One region of the Amycolatopsis sp. lyj-109 genome, then DNA from elsewhere that is predicted to be linked to it. Evidence: riboswitches for the same ligand, from Rfam matches in the RefSeq annotation. Region 1 holds a riboswitch; the other holds the start of a gene.
The links. Region 1 has a riboswitch for thiamine pyrophosphate ahead of ACLJQF_RS07705 (thiamine ABC transporter substrate binding subunit). Riboswitches for the same ligand answer to the same signal wherever they lie in the genome.

Region 1 (6,953 bases):
CGCTGGTCCTGCTGCACCCCGAGCGCGAGTACAACATCACCGAGCTCGCCAAGGCTTTCGGTGTCTCGGCGACGACCGTGCTGCGCGAGGTCGAACGGCTCGTCGTCGGCGGCATCCTCGAAGACCGGCGGGTCGGCCGGAGCCGGCTCGTCAAAGCCCGCACCGATACCCCGCTCTACCGGCCGTTGAGCGAGGTCCTCTCGGTCACCTTCGGGCCGCTGCCGCTGCTCGCCGAGGCCCTGTCCGGGGTGGCGGGCGTGCGCGAGGCCTACATCTACGGGTCCTGGGCCGCGCGCTACAGCGGCGAACCGGGGCCGCCGCCGGGTGACGTCGATGTCCTCGTCGTCGGTTCGCCCGATCCGGACGAGCTCTTCGACCTGGCCGAGGGCGTGTCGCGGCGGCTGGGGCGCGAAGTCAACGTCCACCGAATCTCGCCGTCGGCGTGGGCGTCGAGCAGCTCGGATCCGTTCCTCACCAGCGTGCGTGAGCGTCCGCTGGCTCCGCTGCAGCTCGATCAGGAGACAGAATGACCCGGTGGAACCAGGGCCGCGCCACGATCGACGCGCTCATCGCGCGCGGCTCCCTCGAACCCGTCCCGGCTTCGCGGGAGGCTGCGGAGGCGGAGCTGGGCCGGGCCCGCACGCACGTCGCTTCGGCACTGCAGCTGCTGGACTCGGATCCAGAGGGCGCCTACACGCTGGCGTATGACGCCGCACGGCGTTCGTTGGCGGCCGTCCTGCAGAACCAAGGCCTGCGCGCGACGAGCCGCGGTGGCCACATCGCCGTCTACGAAGCGGTTCTCGCGCAGCTCGATCCGCCGCTCGGGCCGCTTCTGCGGCCCTTCAACCGGATGCGGGTGCGGCGCAACGAAGTCGCTTACCGCTCTTCCGAAGCGCCTTCGGTCACCGCCGAGGACGTGGCGGCCGACGTCGCGAAGGTCGAAGATCTGATCGGGGTCGCCGAGAAGACGATCCCGAGCATGTCCCGGTACTGATCGTGGACGACGCTGCGGCCCGCCCGCTCACGCCGAACGAGCGGACGGCCCTGGACACGCTGCTCGCGGCCGACTTCCCCAGTGCCGCGGAACTGCGGGCGCAGGCCGCCACGGCCCGGGTGATCGGCCGGTGCGGCTGCGGGTGCCCCACGATCGACCTCGCGGTGGACGACGCGATACCGCGCGCGGAGCTGAAGAACTCGGTGGCGGCCGAAGCCGATGTGCCGGACGGCGGGCTCATCGTGTTCGTCGATGACGGCCGGTTGTCGTGTCTGGAGTACTGGTCCACGGCCGACGAGAAGCCGGTCGAATTTCCGCCGCCCGACCGGATTCGTTAGCCGAGCAGGCCCAGCAGGGCGATCACGATCAGCACCACCGCGGGGGCGAGGGTGTTGATCCAGACGCGCTGGGCGGGCGTGAGGGCGGCGGTGCTGTTCATGGCGCTTCCTAGGGCTTAAAACCGATGCTTCCGCAGGAACAGCGCGCTGATCATGCCCCGTGTTAACAGCTGTGATCGAACTCTCAGCCGTCCAGGTGACGGCGGTTGCGGGCGGTGAACCAGAGCACCCCACCGGCCGCCGCCACCATTGCCGCGAACGCTGCCGTGCCGACCACGATTGCCTGAGTCATCTGTGTCTCCCTCCCGAAGGTTCCGGTAACCGAGAGACGTCGAACCCGGTCAAAGGTGCACTCAGCGTAACCGGGATCACACGGAATCGAGCACCGAGTCGATCTGCGCGGCCAGGTCGAAGTCCTTCGCCGTCAGCCCGCCCGCCGAATGGGTGGAGAGCCGGAACGTCAGCGTGCGCCAGCGGATGTCGATGTCCGGGTGGTGGTCGGCGGCTTCGGCGAGCACCGCGACGCGGTCCACCACCTCGATCGCCTGGGGGAAGCTCGCCAGCTCCGCCTCGCGGGAGATGACCGCGCCGGACCGGGTCCAGCCGGTGCGCAGAAGACGATCGGCCTCGGAGTCGCTCAAGATTTCCGTCATGTCTCCATGGTCGTCCGTCCTGGACTACGCTGCACGGTTGCCACGGGAGTCCGGTCAGCCGGGCTGAGAGGCGGGTCACTCCGCGACCGTTCGCACCTGACCGGATCATGCCGGCGACGGGAGGGCCTTCCCTCCGCGTCCGGCGAAGTGCAGGAGGGTAGATGAAACGCAGGGCTGTGCGCGCCGCGACGGCCATCGCCGCCGTCAGCGCCGTCGCCGCTGGGTGCTCGCTGTCGGACGGTGACGGTGGTACGCAGCAGACGCCCACCGTCACCCTCGTGACGCACGATTCCTTCCTCGCGCCGCAGGAGGTGCTCGACGCCTTCCAGAAGCAGTCGGGCATCAAGGTTTCCGTGCTCAAGCAGGGCGACGCCGGATCGCTGACCAACAAGCTCGTGCTGACGAAGGCCAACCCGATCGGCGACGTCGCCTTCGGCGTTGACTCCACCTTCGCCTCACGCGCGCTCAGCGAGGGCGTCTTCGAGCCCTACACCAGCCCCGAGGCCGACCGCGGGCCGCAGCGCTACGCCGTCGACCCCGAGCACCGGCTGTCCGCGGTCGACGTCGGTGACGTCTGCGTCAACGTCGACACGAACTACTTCACCACCAAGGGGATCCCCGCGCCGGAGACCTACGACGACCTGGCCGACCCGAAGTACCAGGACCTGCTGGTCGCCGAGGACCCGGCGACGGCGTCCCCCGGGCTGGCGTTCCTCCTCGGCACCGTCGCCAAGTACGGCGAGGCCGGCTGGAAGGACTACTGGACGAAGCTGAAGGCCAACGGCGTCAAGGTGGTCAGCGGCTGGGAAGAGGCGTACACCAAGCAGTTCTCCGGCTCGTCCGGCAAGGGGCCGCGGCCGATCGTCGTCTCGTACGCGTCGTCGCCGGCCGCCGAGATCGGCGACGACGGGAAGCCGCGCACCAAAGCGCTGCTCGACACCTGCTACCGGCAGGTCGAGTACGCCGGCGTGCTGGCGAACGGCAAGCAGGTCGAGAACGCGCGCAAGGTCGTCGACTTTCTGCTGTCCCAGCAGTTCCAGGCGACGGTCGCGGCCAACATGTACGTCTACCCGGCGCGCCAGGGCGTCGACCTGCCCGCGGGCTGGGCGCAGGTCGCGCCGCTGCCGCAGAAGCCGCAGACGCTGCCCGCGGACCAGGTGCAGGCCGGACGCGAGAAGTGGATCGGCGAATGGCGCACGCTCGTGCAGTGACACCAGTGCCATCCGGGACTCCGCCCCGAAAAGCGACAGCCCCGCCGCGGACGGCCCGCGGGCTCGGCCTGGCACTGCTCGGCCTGGCCCCGATCGGCTTCCTGGTGGTGTTCTTCGCCTGGCCGGTGCTGGCGATCATCAGCCGCGGGTTCGCCGCGGGCGGGCTCGAAGTGGTCCTGAAAGACGCGCGGACCTGGCAGCTGGCCGGGTTCACGGTCGCGAGCGCGGCCGCGTCGACGCTGGTCGCGGTGCTGGCCGGGCTGCCGGTGGCGTTCCTGCTGGCCCGGGTGCGGCTGCCCGGTGTCGGCCTGGCGCGGACGCTGGTGCTGGTGCCGTTCGTGCTGCCGACCGTGGTCGTCGGGCTGGCGTTCCGGGCGCTGTGGCCGGACGGTGGCGTGCTGCCGATCGTGCTGGCCAACGCCTTCTTCAACGTCGCCGTCGTCGCGCGGACCGTCGCCGGGCTGTGGGCGCGGCTGGATTCGCGGACGACCGACGCGGCCCGGGCGCTCGGCGCGTCGCCGTGGCGGGCCTTCCGGTCGGTGACGCTGCCCGCGCTGGCGCCGGCGATCGCGTCCGCCGCGGCCGTCGTGTTCCTGTTCTGCGCCACCAGTTTCGGGGTCGTGCTCATCCTCGGCGGTGCCCGCTACCGGACCCTGGAAACCGAGATCTACCTGCGCACGGTCGACCTCCTCGACCTCTCGGGGGCCGCGGCGCTTTCGCTGATCCAGTTCACGGCCGTGGTCGCCGCGCTGGTGCTCGGCGGGCTGGCGCGGCGGCGCAAGGAGGGGGCCCGGATCGGCTCGGGTCAGGCGCGACGTCCTCGCGGCGGCGAGTGGTGGGTCGTCGGCGCGGCGGGCGTCGTGCTCGCGTTGCTGGTGACGCCGATCGTCGCGCTGCTCGCCGAATCGGTGTCCACTGAGGACGGCTGGAGCCTCGCCGGGTACCGGGCCCTGACCGGCACCGGCGAGAAAGGCGCCCTTCAGGTCTCCGGCTGGGACGCCGCGCTGAACTCGCTCAAGGTGGCCATCGACGCGACGCTGCTCGCGATGGTCGTCGGCGTGCTCGCGTCCGTGGTGCTGGTGGCGCTGCGCCGCTCACCCGCAAAGGCGGCGCGAGGCCTCGGCGAGACGATGGACGCCGTCCTGATGCTGCCGCTCGGGGTGTCCGCGGTGACCGTCGGGTTCGGCTACCTGGTGACGCTCGACGCGCTGCCCGGCGACCTGCGGACGTCGCCCTACCTGGTGCCGCTGGCCCAGGCGCTGGTGATCATCCCGCTGGTCGTGCGGATGGTGCTGCCGGTGCTGCGCTCGGTCGACGTCCGGCTGCGGCAGGCCGCGTCGACGCTCGGGGCGAGCCCGCTGCGGGTGTGGCGGGAGATCGACCTGCCGCTGACGCTGCGGCCGCTGGTCGCGGCGGCGGGCTTCGGCTTCGTCGTGGCCCTCGGCGAGTTCGGCGCGACGAGCTTCCTCGCCCGGCCGACGGCGCCGACGCTGCCGGTCGCGGTCGCGACGCTGATGGGGCGCCCGGGCGAGCTGAACAACCAGATGGCTTATGCGGCGTGCGCGTTGCTGATGCTCGTGACGGTGCTGGCGGTCGCGCTGATCGACCGGCTCGGGCGCGGCGGGGTGGGAGAGTTCTGATGGCGTTGTCGGTACGGGACCTGACTGTCCACTACGGAACGTTCGCGGCGGTCCGCGACGCCCGGCTGGACATCGCCGACGGCGAGGTGCTGGCGCTGCTCGGCCCGTCGGGCTCGGGAAAGTCGACGCTGCTGCGCGCGATCACCGGGCTCGAGCCGTCGGCTCGCGGCTCGGTGAGCTGGGACGGCGAGGACCTCGGCCCGGTCCCGGTCCACCGCCGCGGCTTCGGCCTGGTGTTCCAGGACGGCCAGCTGTTCACCCACCGCGACGTCGCCGCGAACATCGCGTTCGGCCTGCGGATGCACGGCGTGCCCCGCGCGCAGTGGGCCCCACGGGTGGCCGAGCTGCTGGAGCTCGTCGGCCTGACCGGCTTCGAGAAGCGCCGGGTGACGGAGCTGTCGGGCGGCCAGGCGCAGCGGGTGGCGCTGGCCCGGGCGCTGGCGCCGAAGCCGCGGTTGCTGCTGCTCGACGAGCCACTGTCCGGTTTGGACGCGGGGTTGCGCGAGCAGCTGGCGATCGACCTGGCGGACCTGTTGCGGCGCAGCAAGATCACGGCGCTGCTGGTGACCCACGACCAGGAGGAGGCGTTCACGCTCGCCGACCGGGTGGCGGTGCTCGACGCGGGCGAGGTCCGGCAGGAGGGCGCGGTCCGCCGGGTGTGGCGCAACCCGGCGGACGACGAGGTGGCCCGCTTCCTGGGCGTGACGACGTTCGTGGACGGCACGGCCGCGGGCGGGGTCGTGCACACGTCCCTCGGCGACGTGGCCTTGCCCGACGTCGACGACGGCCCGGTGCGGCTGGGCTTGCGGCCGCACGCGCTGCGCGTCGCCGCCGAAGGCGTGCCGGGCGAGGTCATCGCGGCGGTGCACCGGCGGGAACACGTGCGCCTGGTGGTGCGCCTCTCGGAGTCCACTGTGGACGCGGTAGCCCCGGCGGCTTCGGACCTACGGGCCGGCGACGAGGTACGGCTGGCACTGGACCCCGACGGCCTGGCGGTGGTCGGCTCGTCGTGAGTGGTAATTAGGGTTCTAACCCGAATTACCACTCACGACCGCGTCAGCCGTCGCGAGTGGACATGCGGGCGTAGGCCAGCGAAAGTCCGATCACGATGTAGCAAACCGCGCGCAGAGCGCCCTCGCCCAGCATCTGGGTGCCCATCGGGTCTTGGAGGACCTCCGCCGGGGCCATCGACCAGTTCTGCGTCAGCAGGAACGGGTGCAGCCAGTCCAGCGACGTCAGGAACCCGAGGATCGTGAACACGATGTCGCCCGCCAGGACCGAAGCCACCACCAGCATCGGGTGCTCGGTCCAGCTGGACAGCGCCAGCGCCACCGCGCCGACCGCCCACAGCTGCAGCACCACCCAGCCCGCCACCAGCAGGATGCGGGCCAGCGCGCCGCCGAGGGACAACGTCGTGCCCGACAGCGTGAACAGCGAATCCGTGCCGTTGATGATCAGCCCGGTCACCACGCCCGTCACGCACATCGCCAGCACCGAAACGACCGACACCGTCGCGACGCCGAACGCCTTGACCGCCAGCAGCCGGCCGCGGCCGACCGGGGCGATCAGCCAGCCGCGCAGCGTGCCGTGCGAGGTCTCGCCCGCGATCGCGTCCGCGCCCGCCATGGCCGAGGCCAGCGGCAGCAGCAGTGCCAATGACATCACGATCGCCGCGATGGGCAGCACGAACGCGTTGTTGACCGCGGACGAGAGCAGCGCTCCGCCGCCGTCGTTCGGGCCGCCACCCTGCGAACCCGCATCGTCCACCAGAGTCAGGCCGATGCCGATCACCACCGGGATCAGCGCCAGGAGCCCGAGCACGGCCAGCGTGCGCGGCCGCCGGAAGATCCAGCGCAGCTCCGCGGCCAGCAGTCGCGGCAGCGGGACCGTGTCGTGGCCCGTGCGGGCCGCCGGTGCCTCCAAGACGGCAGTCATTCCGCCCCCTCGGTCAGCCGCGCGAACAGGTCTTCCAGGCCGGTGCGGGCCCGCGTCGCCTCGTGGACCGCGACCCCCGCGCCCACCAGGACCTGCAGCACCCGCGGCGCCTCGGCCGCGGTGAGATCGGCCCGGACGCCGTCCGGCGTGAGCCGGGCACCGATCCGGTTCTCCCGCAGCAC
Region 2 (6,953 bases), on a different contig from region 1:
ACGTCGAGGGCAACCCGATCGAGGTCGAGGGCACCGGCTACTTCGCGCGCTGCCTGCAGCACGAAACCGATCACCTGGACGGGTACATCTACCTCGACCGCCTGGTCGGCCGCCACGCGCGCGCCGCGAAGAAGATGCTGAAGTCGAACAAGTGGGGCGTCCCCGGCAACTCGTGGCTGCCGCCGCGCACCCCCGAGGACGACGGCGCGGTCATCTGACCCGGCCCGCTCGTGAGTGGTAATTAGGGTTAGAACCCTAATTACCACTCACGACAGCCGCGGCAGACTCGGGTCAGCAGCCGAGGAAGTGGCAGCGGACGACGCGAGGCGTCTCCAGCACCGAGCCCGCCTTGACGTCCCAGGCGAGGCGGACGTACTGGGCGTGCGTCCAGGCCAGCGGGGTCGCCGACGTCGTGGGCGTGCCGGCCGGGAAGCCGGTCTGCCCGGACGGCGGGTTCTCGTCCCACACCTGCTCCGGCATGGTCCCCGCCGAGCTGCTCACCCGGCCGAGGTCACGCAGCCGCCGCGCGGCCGACGACGGATCGCCGAGCGCCAGTTCGTACTCGCCGCGTTCGCCGGCGAGCAGCGGCCAGAGCCGGCCGAACGTGGTGCGGCTCTCCGCCGGGAACGTGTAGTCCCACGGCGACCCGTCGGCCTGCTCGCCGTAGCCGTCCTTCGTGTAGCGGTGCCAGAACTGGCCGGTCGGCGTGGTGAAGGCGATGTCGGAGTCCGTCACGCGCACGCTGGTGCGGATCACCGGGTCGTCGGCGCGGTAGATGCCGAGCCGGACCAGGTCGAGGAAGCCCGCGTCGGTGACCGCGCGCTGGTCCATCGTCACGCTCGAGTTGCCGAGGTTGTACGTCGTTCCGGCGTTCGCGTCGGCGTCCTTCGTGAGCCGGACGAAGTACGGGTCCTTCGACAGCGGCCCGTTCGTGGTGATCGTCTGCTTGGGCAGGTCGGCCTTCATCTTGTCGGCCGCGGCGAGGTACCGGGCGGCGTCGGCGGCCGCGCCGTTGTGCGAGGCGATGTCGGCGGCGCAGACGAGCCCGGCGATCACCGAGGCGATGGTCGACGGGGACCAGCCGTCCTGCTCCTCCCAGCGCTCCTGCTGGGTGTACGGCGCCGGCTGCCCGTTCGGCCCCTGGTACCCGAGGACGAAGTCGGCGGCCTTGCGGACGCCGGGCCACAGGTCGTTCCGGCCGAGCTGCTGGGCGAGCACGATCGGGAACGCCGTCTCGTCGAGCTGGATCGACGTCCAGTACGGCACGCCGTCGACCCGGCTGTTCTGCGGCAGGTGCCCGTCGGGCTGCTGCTGCGTGCCGAACATGTAGGTGACGGCGCGGTTCGCGGCGGCGGTGTCGCCGCCGGCGGCCAGGCCGGTCGCGATCTGGTAGAGGTCACGGGGCCAGACGAGGTGGTAGGTGCCGGACGGCGACCACTCCGGGTCGTTGTTCCCGAACCGCCACGGCATGCTCGGCGACGCGATGAAGGCGCCCGGGTGGTGCTTGTCCTCGCTCGCGGCGAGCGTCAGCATCGACGCCTGGTAGAGGTCGCGCTCGGCGCCCGTCTTCAGCGACGACGGCGGCCTGCTGATGCCGCGCAGGTACTGCTGCCAGCCGCGGTCGTACGCGCGCGTGATGTCCCGGACGCCGCGCCGCTGCGACGCCTGTGCATTTCCAAGCGCGTCGGCGGCCTTCGCGCCCATGCCGAGGGCAAGGGTGACGTGCCGGTTCCGGAGCCCGTCGGCGTTCGTCTGCCCGGTCAGCACGACGTTGCCCTTGGTCGCGGTGTCGTACGTGGCGAGCTTGAAGGTCTTGGCGAGCTGCGTGTTCCCGTCGGACGCGCCCGCGTAGCCGACGCTGGTCTTCGTGAACGCGGGCTTCGCGGTGAGCGCGGCGGCGTTCGAGGCGTCCTGCGCGGTGACGGCGTCACGTGCGCGGGCGGCCGAGTCGTCGGAGCCGTCGTTGGTGAGGTCCGGGTCGGCGACCGCGTAGAGCTGGTAGGGCCGCCCGGTGAGGGACTGGAAGTCGACGTCGACCAGCACGGTCGTGGCGGCCGGGTCGGTGACGTAGGTCTTGCGGAGGCGCCAGCGGTGCTGGTCGTCGGTGCTGGTCTGCTCGTAAACCAAACTGTCGTCGTCGGTCCGCCGCACCTGCTGCGACTTCGCCGAGTAGTCGGTGACGGCGAAGCTGCGGCCGTCCGTGACGACGAAGTTCATCGAGCGGACGCTCGGTGTCGACAGGTCCGGGTAGTAGACCTCGGACAGCTGCCCGCCCTGGAGGGTGAACCAGACGTTGCTGGACCGGTCGTGCGCGGTCCCGAACCCGGTCTTGTTCGCGGGTAGCCAGCTGGGATGGGCCCCGGGCGTTCCGGGAGCCTCACCCTGCGCCGCCGCGGTCGCCGGGATCAGGCCGGTGACCAGCAGCCCGGCGAGGGCGCCGAAGATGAGTTTTCGCATATCAACCCCACAGAAGATCGCTTCTGCACCGTTACAGAAGCGACTTGGGAGTCTGCCGCCGATTCTTCACCGGCGCATGGTCCGATCCGGTGAACCACTGACCGTCACTGGTCCGGCCGCCGGTTCACGGACAGCGAACGGAGTTCCCGCCGAACCGGGCGCAGAATTGTATTACCTGCAACGGTGTAATCGGGGGCTGCCATGGACGAGGCGATGGACGCCTACTCGCGCGCGGTCAGCACCGTCGCGAAGACCGTCACCCCGCACGTCGCCGGGGTCCAGCTCGCGCGCGGCAGCGGCTCGGCCGTCGTCTTCGCCGAGGACGGGCACCTGCTCACCAACGCCCACGTCGTCAGCGACCACCGGCGCGGGGTCGCCACCTTCGCCGACGGCAGCGAGGTGCCCTTCGACGTCGTCGGGGCCGATCCGCTGTCCGATCTCGCCGTGCTGCGCGCCCGGGGCGCGACGCCGGCCGCCGCGGTGCTGGGCGACGCCGATCGGCTCGTCGTCGGGCAGCTCGTCGTCGCCGTCGGAAACCCGCTCGGGTTCTCCGGGACCGTCACCGCCGGGGTCGTCAGCGCGCTCGGGCGGGCGCTGCCGGTGCGGCAGGGGCGCACCACCCGCGTGATCGAGGACGTCATCCAGACCGACGCCGCGCTCAACCCCGGCAACTCCGGCGGCGCGCTCGCCGACTCCGCCGGCCGGGTCGTCGGCATCAACACCGCCGTCGCCGGGTTCGGCCTCGGGCTCGCCGTGCCGATCAACGCGACGACGCGGCGGATCATCGACACGCTCGTCGTCGAGGGCCGCGTGCGGCGGGCGTACCTCGGCGTCGTCGGGGTGCCCGCGCCGCTGCCGGACGACGTCGCCGGGCGCACCGGGCAGAACGCCGGACTGCGGGTGCACGAAGTCGTCGCCGGCGGTCCCGCCGACCGGGCGGGACTCAAGGCCGGCGACCTCGTGCTGACCGTCGGGCGCACCCGCGTGTCGGACGCCCAAGGCATCCAGCGGCAGCTGTTCGCGGAAGTGATCGGCACCGCACTGCCGATCACCGTGCTGCGCAACGGCGCCATGGTCGACGTCTACGCCACCCCGGCAGAGTTGGTCGGCTGACTTGAGTATCGCGCGTCGGCGTGGCATGGTCGGGGACACAACACCAACGCGGGAGCTCGCGCCATGGCGGGCTGAGAGGGTGACTTGCGTTTCGCAGGCGTCACCGACCGCATGAACCTGACCGGGTAATGCCGGCGTAGGGAGTGAAAGTCGTTGACGACGCTGGAAAACAAGGACGTCTCCGTGACCACGGGACCGATCACCGGCTCGCACAAGGCGTACAACCAGACCGAATCCGGGCTCCGCGTCCCCGTCCGGCGGATCGATCTCTCCAACGGTGAGCAGTTCGACGTCTACGACACCTCTGGCCCGTACACGGACCCGGAGGTCGAGATCGACGTCCACAGTGGACTTCACCGGCTGCGCGCCGGCTGGGCCGACGGACGTGAGCACAACACCCAGCTCGGGTGGGCCAAACAGGGCGTCATCACCCGGGAAATGGAGTACATCGCCGCCAGGGAACGGGTTTCGCCCGAATTCGTGCGCGACGAGGTCGCCCGCGGCCGCGCGGTGATCCCGGCCAACCGGAAGCACCCCGAGGCCGAGCCGATGATCATCGGCAAGAACTTCCTGGTGAAGATCAACGCCAACATGGGCAATTCGGCCGTCTGGTCGTCGGTCGAGGAAGAGGTCGACAAGATGGTGTGGGCGACCCGCTGGGGTGCCGACACGATCATGGACCTCTCCACCGGCAAGCGGATCCACGAAACGCGGGAGTGGATCATCCGCAACTCGCCGGTACCGGTCGGCACCGTGCCGATCTACCAGGCGCTGGAAAAGGTCGACGGCGAACCGGAAAAGCTGTCGTGGGAGGTGTACCGCGACACCATCATCGAGCAGTGCGAACAGGGTGTCGACTACGTCACCGTGCACGCCGGCGTGCTGCTGCGCTACATCCCGCTGACCGCGCGGCGCGTCACCGGCATCGTCAGCCGCGGCGGCTCGATCATGGCCGCGTGGTGCCTGGCGCACCACCAGGAGTCCTTTTTGTACACGCACTTCGAGGAACTCTGCGAGATCCTCCGGCAGTACGACGTCACGTTCTCCCTCGGCGACGGCCTACGCCCCGGCTCGATCGCCGATGCCAACGACCGCGCCCAGTTCGCCGAGCTGGAGACCCTCGGTGAGCTGACGCACATCGCGCGTTCGCACGACGTCCAGGTGATGATCGAGGGCCCCGGCCACGTGCCGATGCACAAGATCAAGGAAAACGTGGAGCTCGAGGAAAAGCTCTGCGGTGAAGCACCGTTCTACACCCTCGGCCCGCTCGCGACGGACATCGCGCCGGCGTACGACCACATCACGTCGGCCATCGGCGCGGCGCAGATCGGCTGGTACGGCACGGCGATGCTGTGTTACGTGACGCCGAAGGAGCACCTCGGCCTGCCCAACCGCGACGACGTCAAGACCGGCGTCATCACGTACAAGATCGCCGCGCACGCCGCGGATCTGGCCAAGGGGCACAAGTACGCGCAGGAATGGGACGACGAGCTGTCGAAGGCGCGGTTCGAGTTCCGCTGGAACGACCAGTTCAACCTGTCGCTGGACCCGGACACCGCGCGTTCGTTCCACGACGAAACCCTGCCCGCCGAGCCGGCCAAGACCGCGCACTTCTGCTCGATGTGCGGCCCGAAGTTCTGCTCGATGCGGATCACGCAGGACGTCCGCAAGTACGCGGAGGAACACGGACTGTCCACTGTGGAGGCCATCGAGGCCGGCATGGCTTCGAAGTCGGCGGAGTTCTCCGAGTCCGGCGGCAAGGTCTACCTGCCCGTGGTGGGGCAATGACCCCACGGACCGCCCTCACCATCGCCGGCTCGGACTCCGGCGGTGGTGCGGGCATCCAGGCCGACCTGCGGACGTTCTTCGCGCACGGAGTGCACGGACTGGTCGCGCTGACCGCGGTCACCGTGCAGAACTCGTTGGGCGTGCAGGGTTTCACAGAGATACCCGCCGACGTGGTCACGGCGCAGATCAAGGCGGTGGCGTCGGACATGGGCGTCGACGCGGCCAAGACGGGCATGCTGGCGACGGCGGAGATCATCCGCGCGGTCGCGAAGACCCTGGACGAGGTCGGGCCTTTCCCGTTCGTGGTCGACCCGGTGGCGGCGTCGATGACGGGACACGCCCTGCTGCGCGAGGACGCACTGGAGGCGATCCGCACGGAGCTGTTCCCCCGGGCGACGCTGATCACGCCGAATCTCGACGAAGTCCGGCTGCTGACGGGTGTTTCCGTGGTCGACGCGGCTTCGCAGCGGACCGCCGCCGAGGCCCTGCTGGAGTTCGGCTCGCAGTGGGTCCTGGTCAAGGGCGGCCACATGCAGGGGACGACCGAGTGCGTCGACCTGCTCTCGGACGGCCGTGAGTACATCTCCCTCAGCGGCCCGCGCTACGAGACGGAGAACACCCACGGCGGCGGCGACACCTTGGCGTCGGCGATCACGGCATCGCTGGCGAAGGGCGCCTCGGTGCCGGACGCCGTCGCCGCGGGGAAGAAGTTCATCGAGAGGTGCGTGGCGGAGGCCTACCCGCTGGGTGCGGGTGTCGGCCCCGTCTCCCCGTTCTGGGTCCTACCGCACTTGTCGTGAGTGGTAATTAGGGTTAGAACCCTAATTACCACTCACGAGGACCGCGGCAGACTGTCTTAGCCGCGCGCGAGTACCTGCGGCAGGACCGTCGTCAGCCCGGTCCAGTCCGCGGTGACCACCGACGCGTGCTGCTTCGCCAGGTCGGCGACGCGCTGGTTGGCCTGGTCGACCGTCGGGTTGTGGCCGTCGATGGCCGGCGCGACGTTCTGCCCGTCGGTCATCACGACGTAGTAGTGGTTGGCGTCGTACCACCACGGCCCGGTCTGGGTCACCCACGCGTTCGCGTCGCCGTCGAAGACCACGAACCACGGCTTGAGGTCGGCGGTGTACTTGTCCCGCGGGTCACCCCCGGCCGCGCCGTGCACGGTCGGGAAGATGTTCGCGTCGCCGAGCTTGCCCACGTTCTTGAGGCCGACCAGGTAGCGCGCGTACTCGACGTCGGTCTTGAGCGTGTCGGTCGGGTTCCCCTCCTCGACCGTGCCCGGGATGATCTCGGTGATCACCCGGCCCCGCAACGCGTCCACGGACGGCCAGTTGTCCGCTTTGGCCGCGTCGTCGAGCGTGCCGTAGCTCCCGAGCAGCTCGGCCGGCCGGAAGGCGACGCTGCCGAGGTGCGCCCGGAACGTGGCGTCCAGCTCGTCCGGCCCCATGCCGGTGTTGTCCGAGAAGCCCGTCTTCATCTCGAGCTTCAACGTGACCGGCGTGTGCCCGGGATGGGCGGCCAGCCAGATCCGGATGTCGTCGAGGCAGTACTCGAGGTTCTTGTTCTTCCCGCCCGAGTACAGCTGCGACGCC

Region 2: linked by a shared signal. The riboswitch ahead of thiC (phosphomethylpyrimidine synthase ThiC) and the one ahead of ACLJQF_RS07705 (thiamine ABC transporter substrate binding subunit) in region 1 are both predicted to bind thiamine pyrophosphate.

What each region holds. Positions count from the first base shown of each region.
Region 1 is NZ_JAJPWR010000003.1:67,339-74,291, reverse strand. It holds gene ACLJQF_RS07725 (ArsR family transcriptional regulator) at 1-530, shown strand, start outside; gene ACLJQF_RS07720 (hypothetical protein) at 527-994, shown strand; gene ACLJQF_RS07715 (hypothetical protein) at 997-1,332, shown strand; gene ACLJQF_RS07710 (4a-hydroxytetrahydrobiopterin dehydratase) at 1,701-1,985, opposite strand; TPP riboswitch at 2,018-2,124, shown strand; gene ACLJQF_RS07705 (thiamine ABC transporter substrate binding subunit) at 2,147-3,196, shown strand; gene ACLJQF_RS07700 (ABC transporter permease) at 3,280-4,836, shown strand; gene ACLJQF_RS07695 (ABC transporter ATP-binding protein) at 4,836-5,849, shown strand; gene ACLJQF_RS07690 (ABC transporter permease) at 5,893-6,771, opposite strand; gene ACLJQF_RS07685 (ABC transporter ATP-binding protein) at 6,768-6,953, opposite strand, start outside.
Region 2 is NZ_JAJPWR010000015.1:187,282-194,234, forward strand. It holds gene ACLJQF_RS30895 (peptide deformylase) at 1-218, shown strand, start outside; gene ACLJQF_RS30900 (glycoside hydrolase family 15 protein) at 292-2,457, opposite strand; gene ACLJQF_RS30905 (S1C family serine protease) at 2,659-3,570, shown strand; TPP riboswitch at 3,609-3,730, shown strand; gene thiC (phosphomethylpyrimidine synthase ThiC) at 3,724-5,358, shown strand; gene thiD (bifunctional hydroxymethylpyrimidine kinase/phosphomethylpyrimidine kinase) at 5,355-6,158, shown strand; gene ACLJQF_RS30920 (phosphatidylinositol-specific phospholipase C domain-containing protein) at 6,215-6,953, opposite strand, start outside.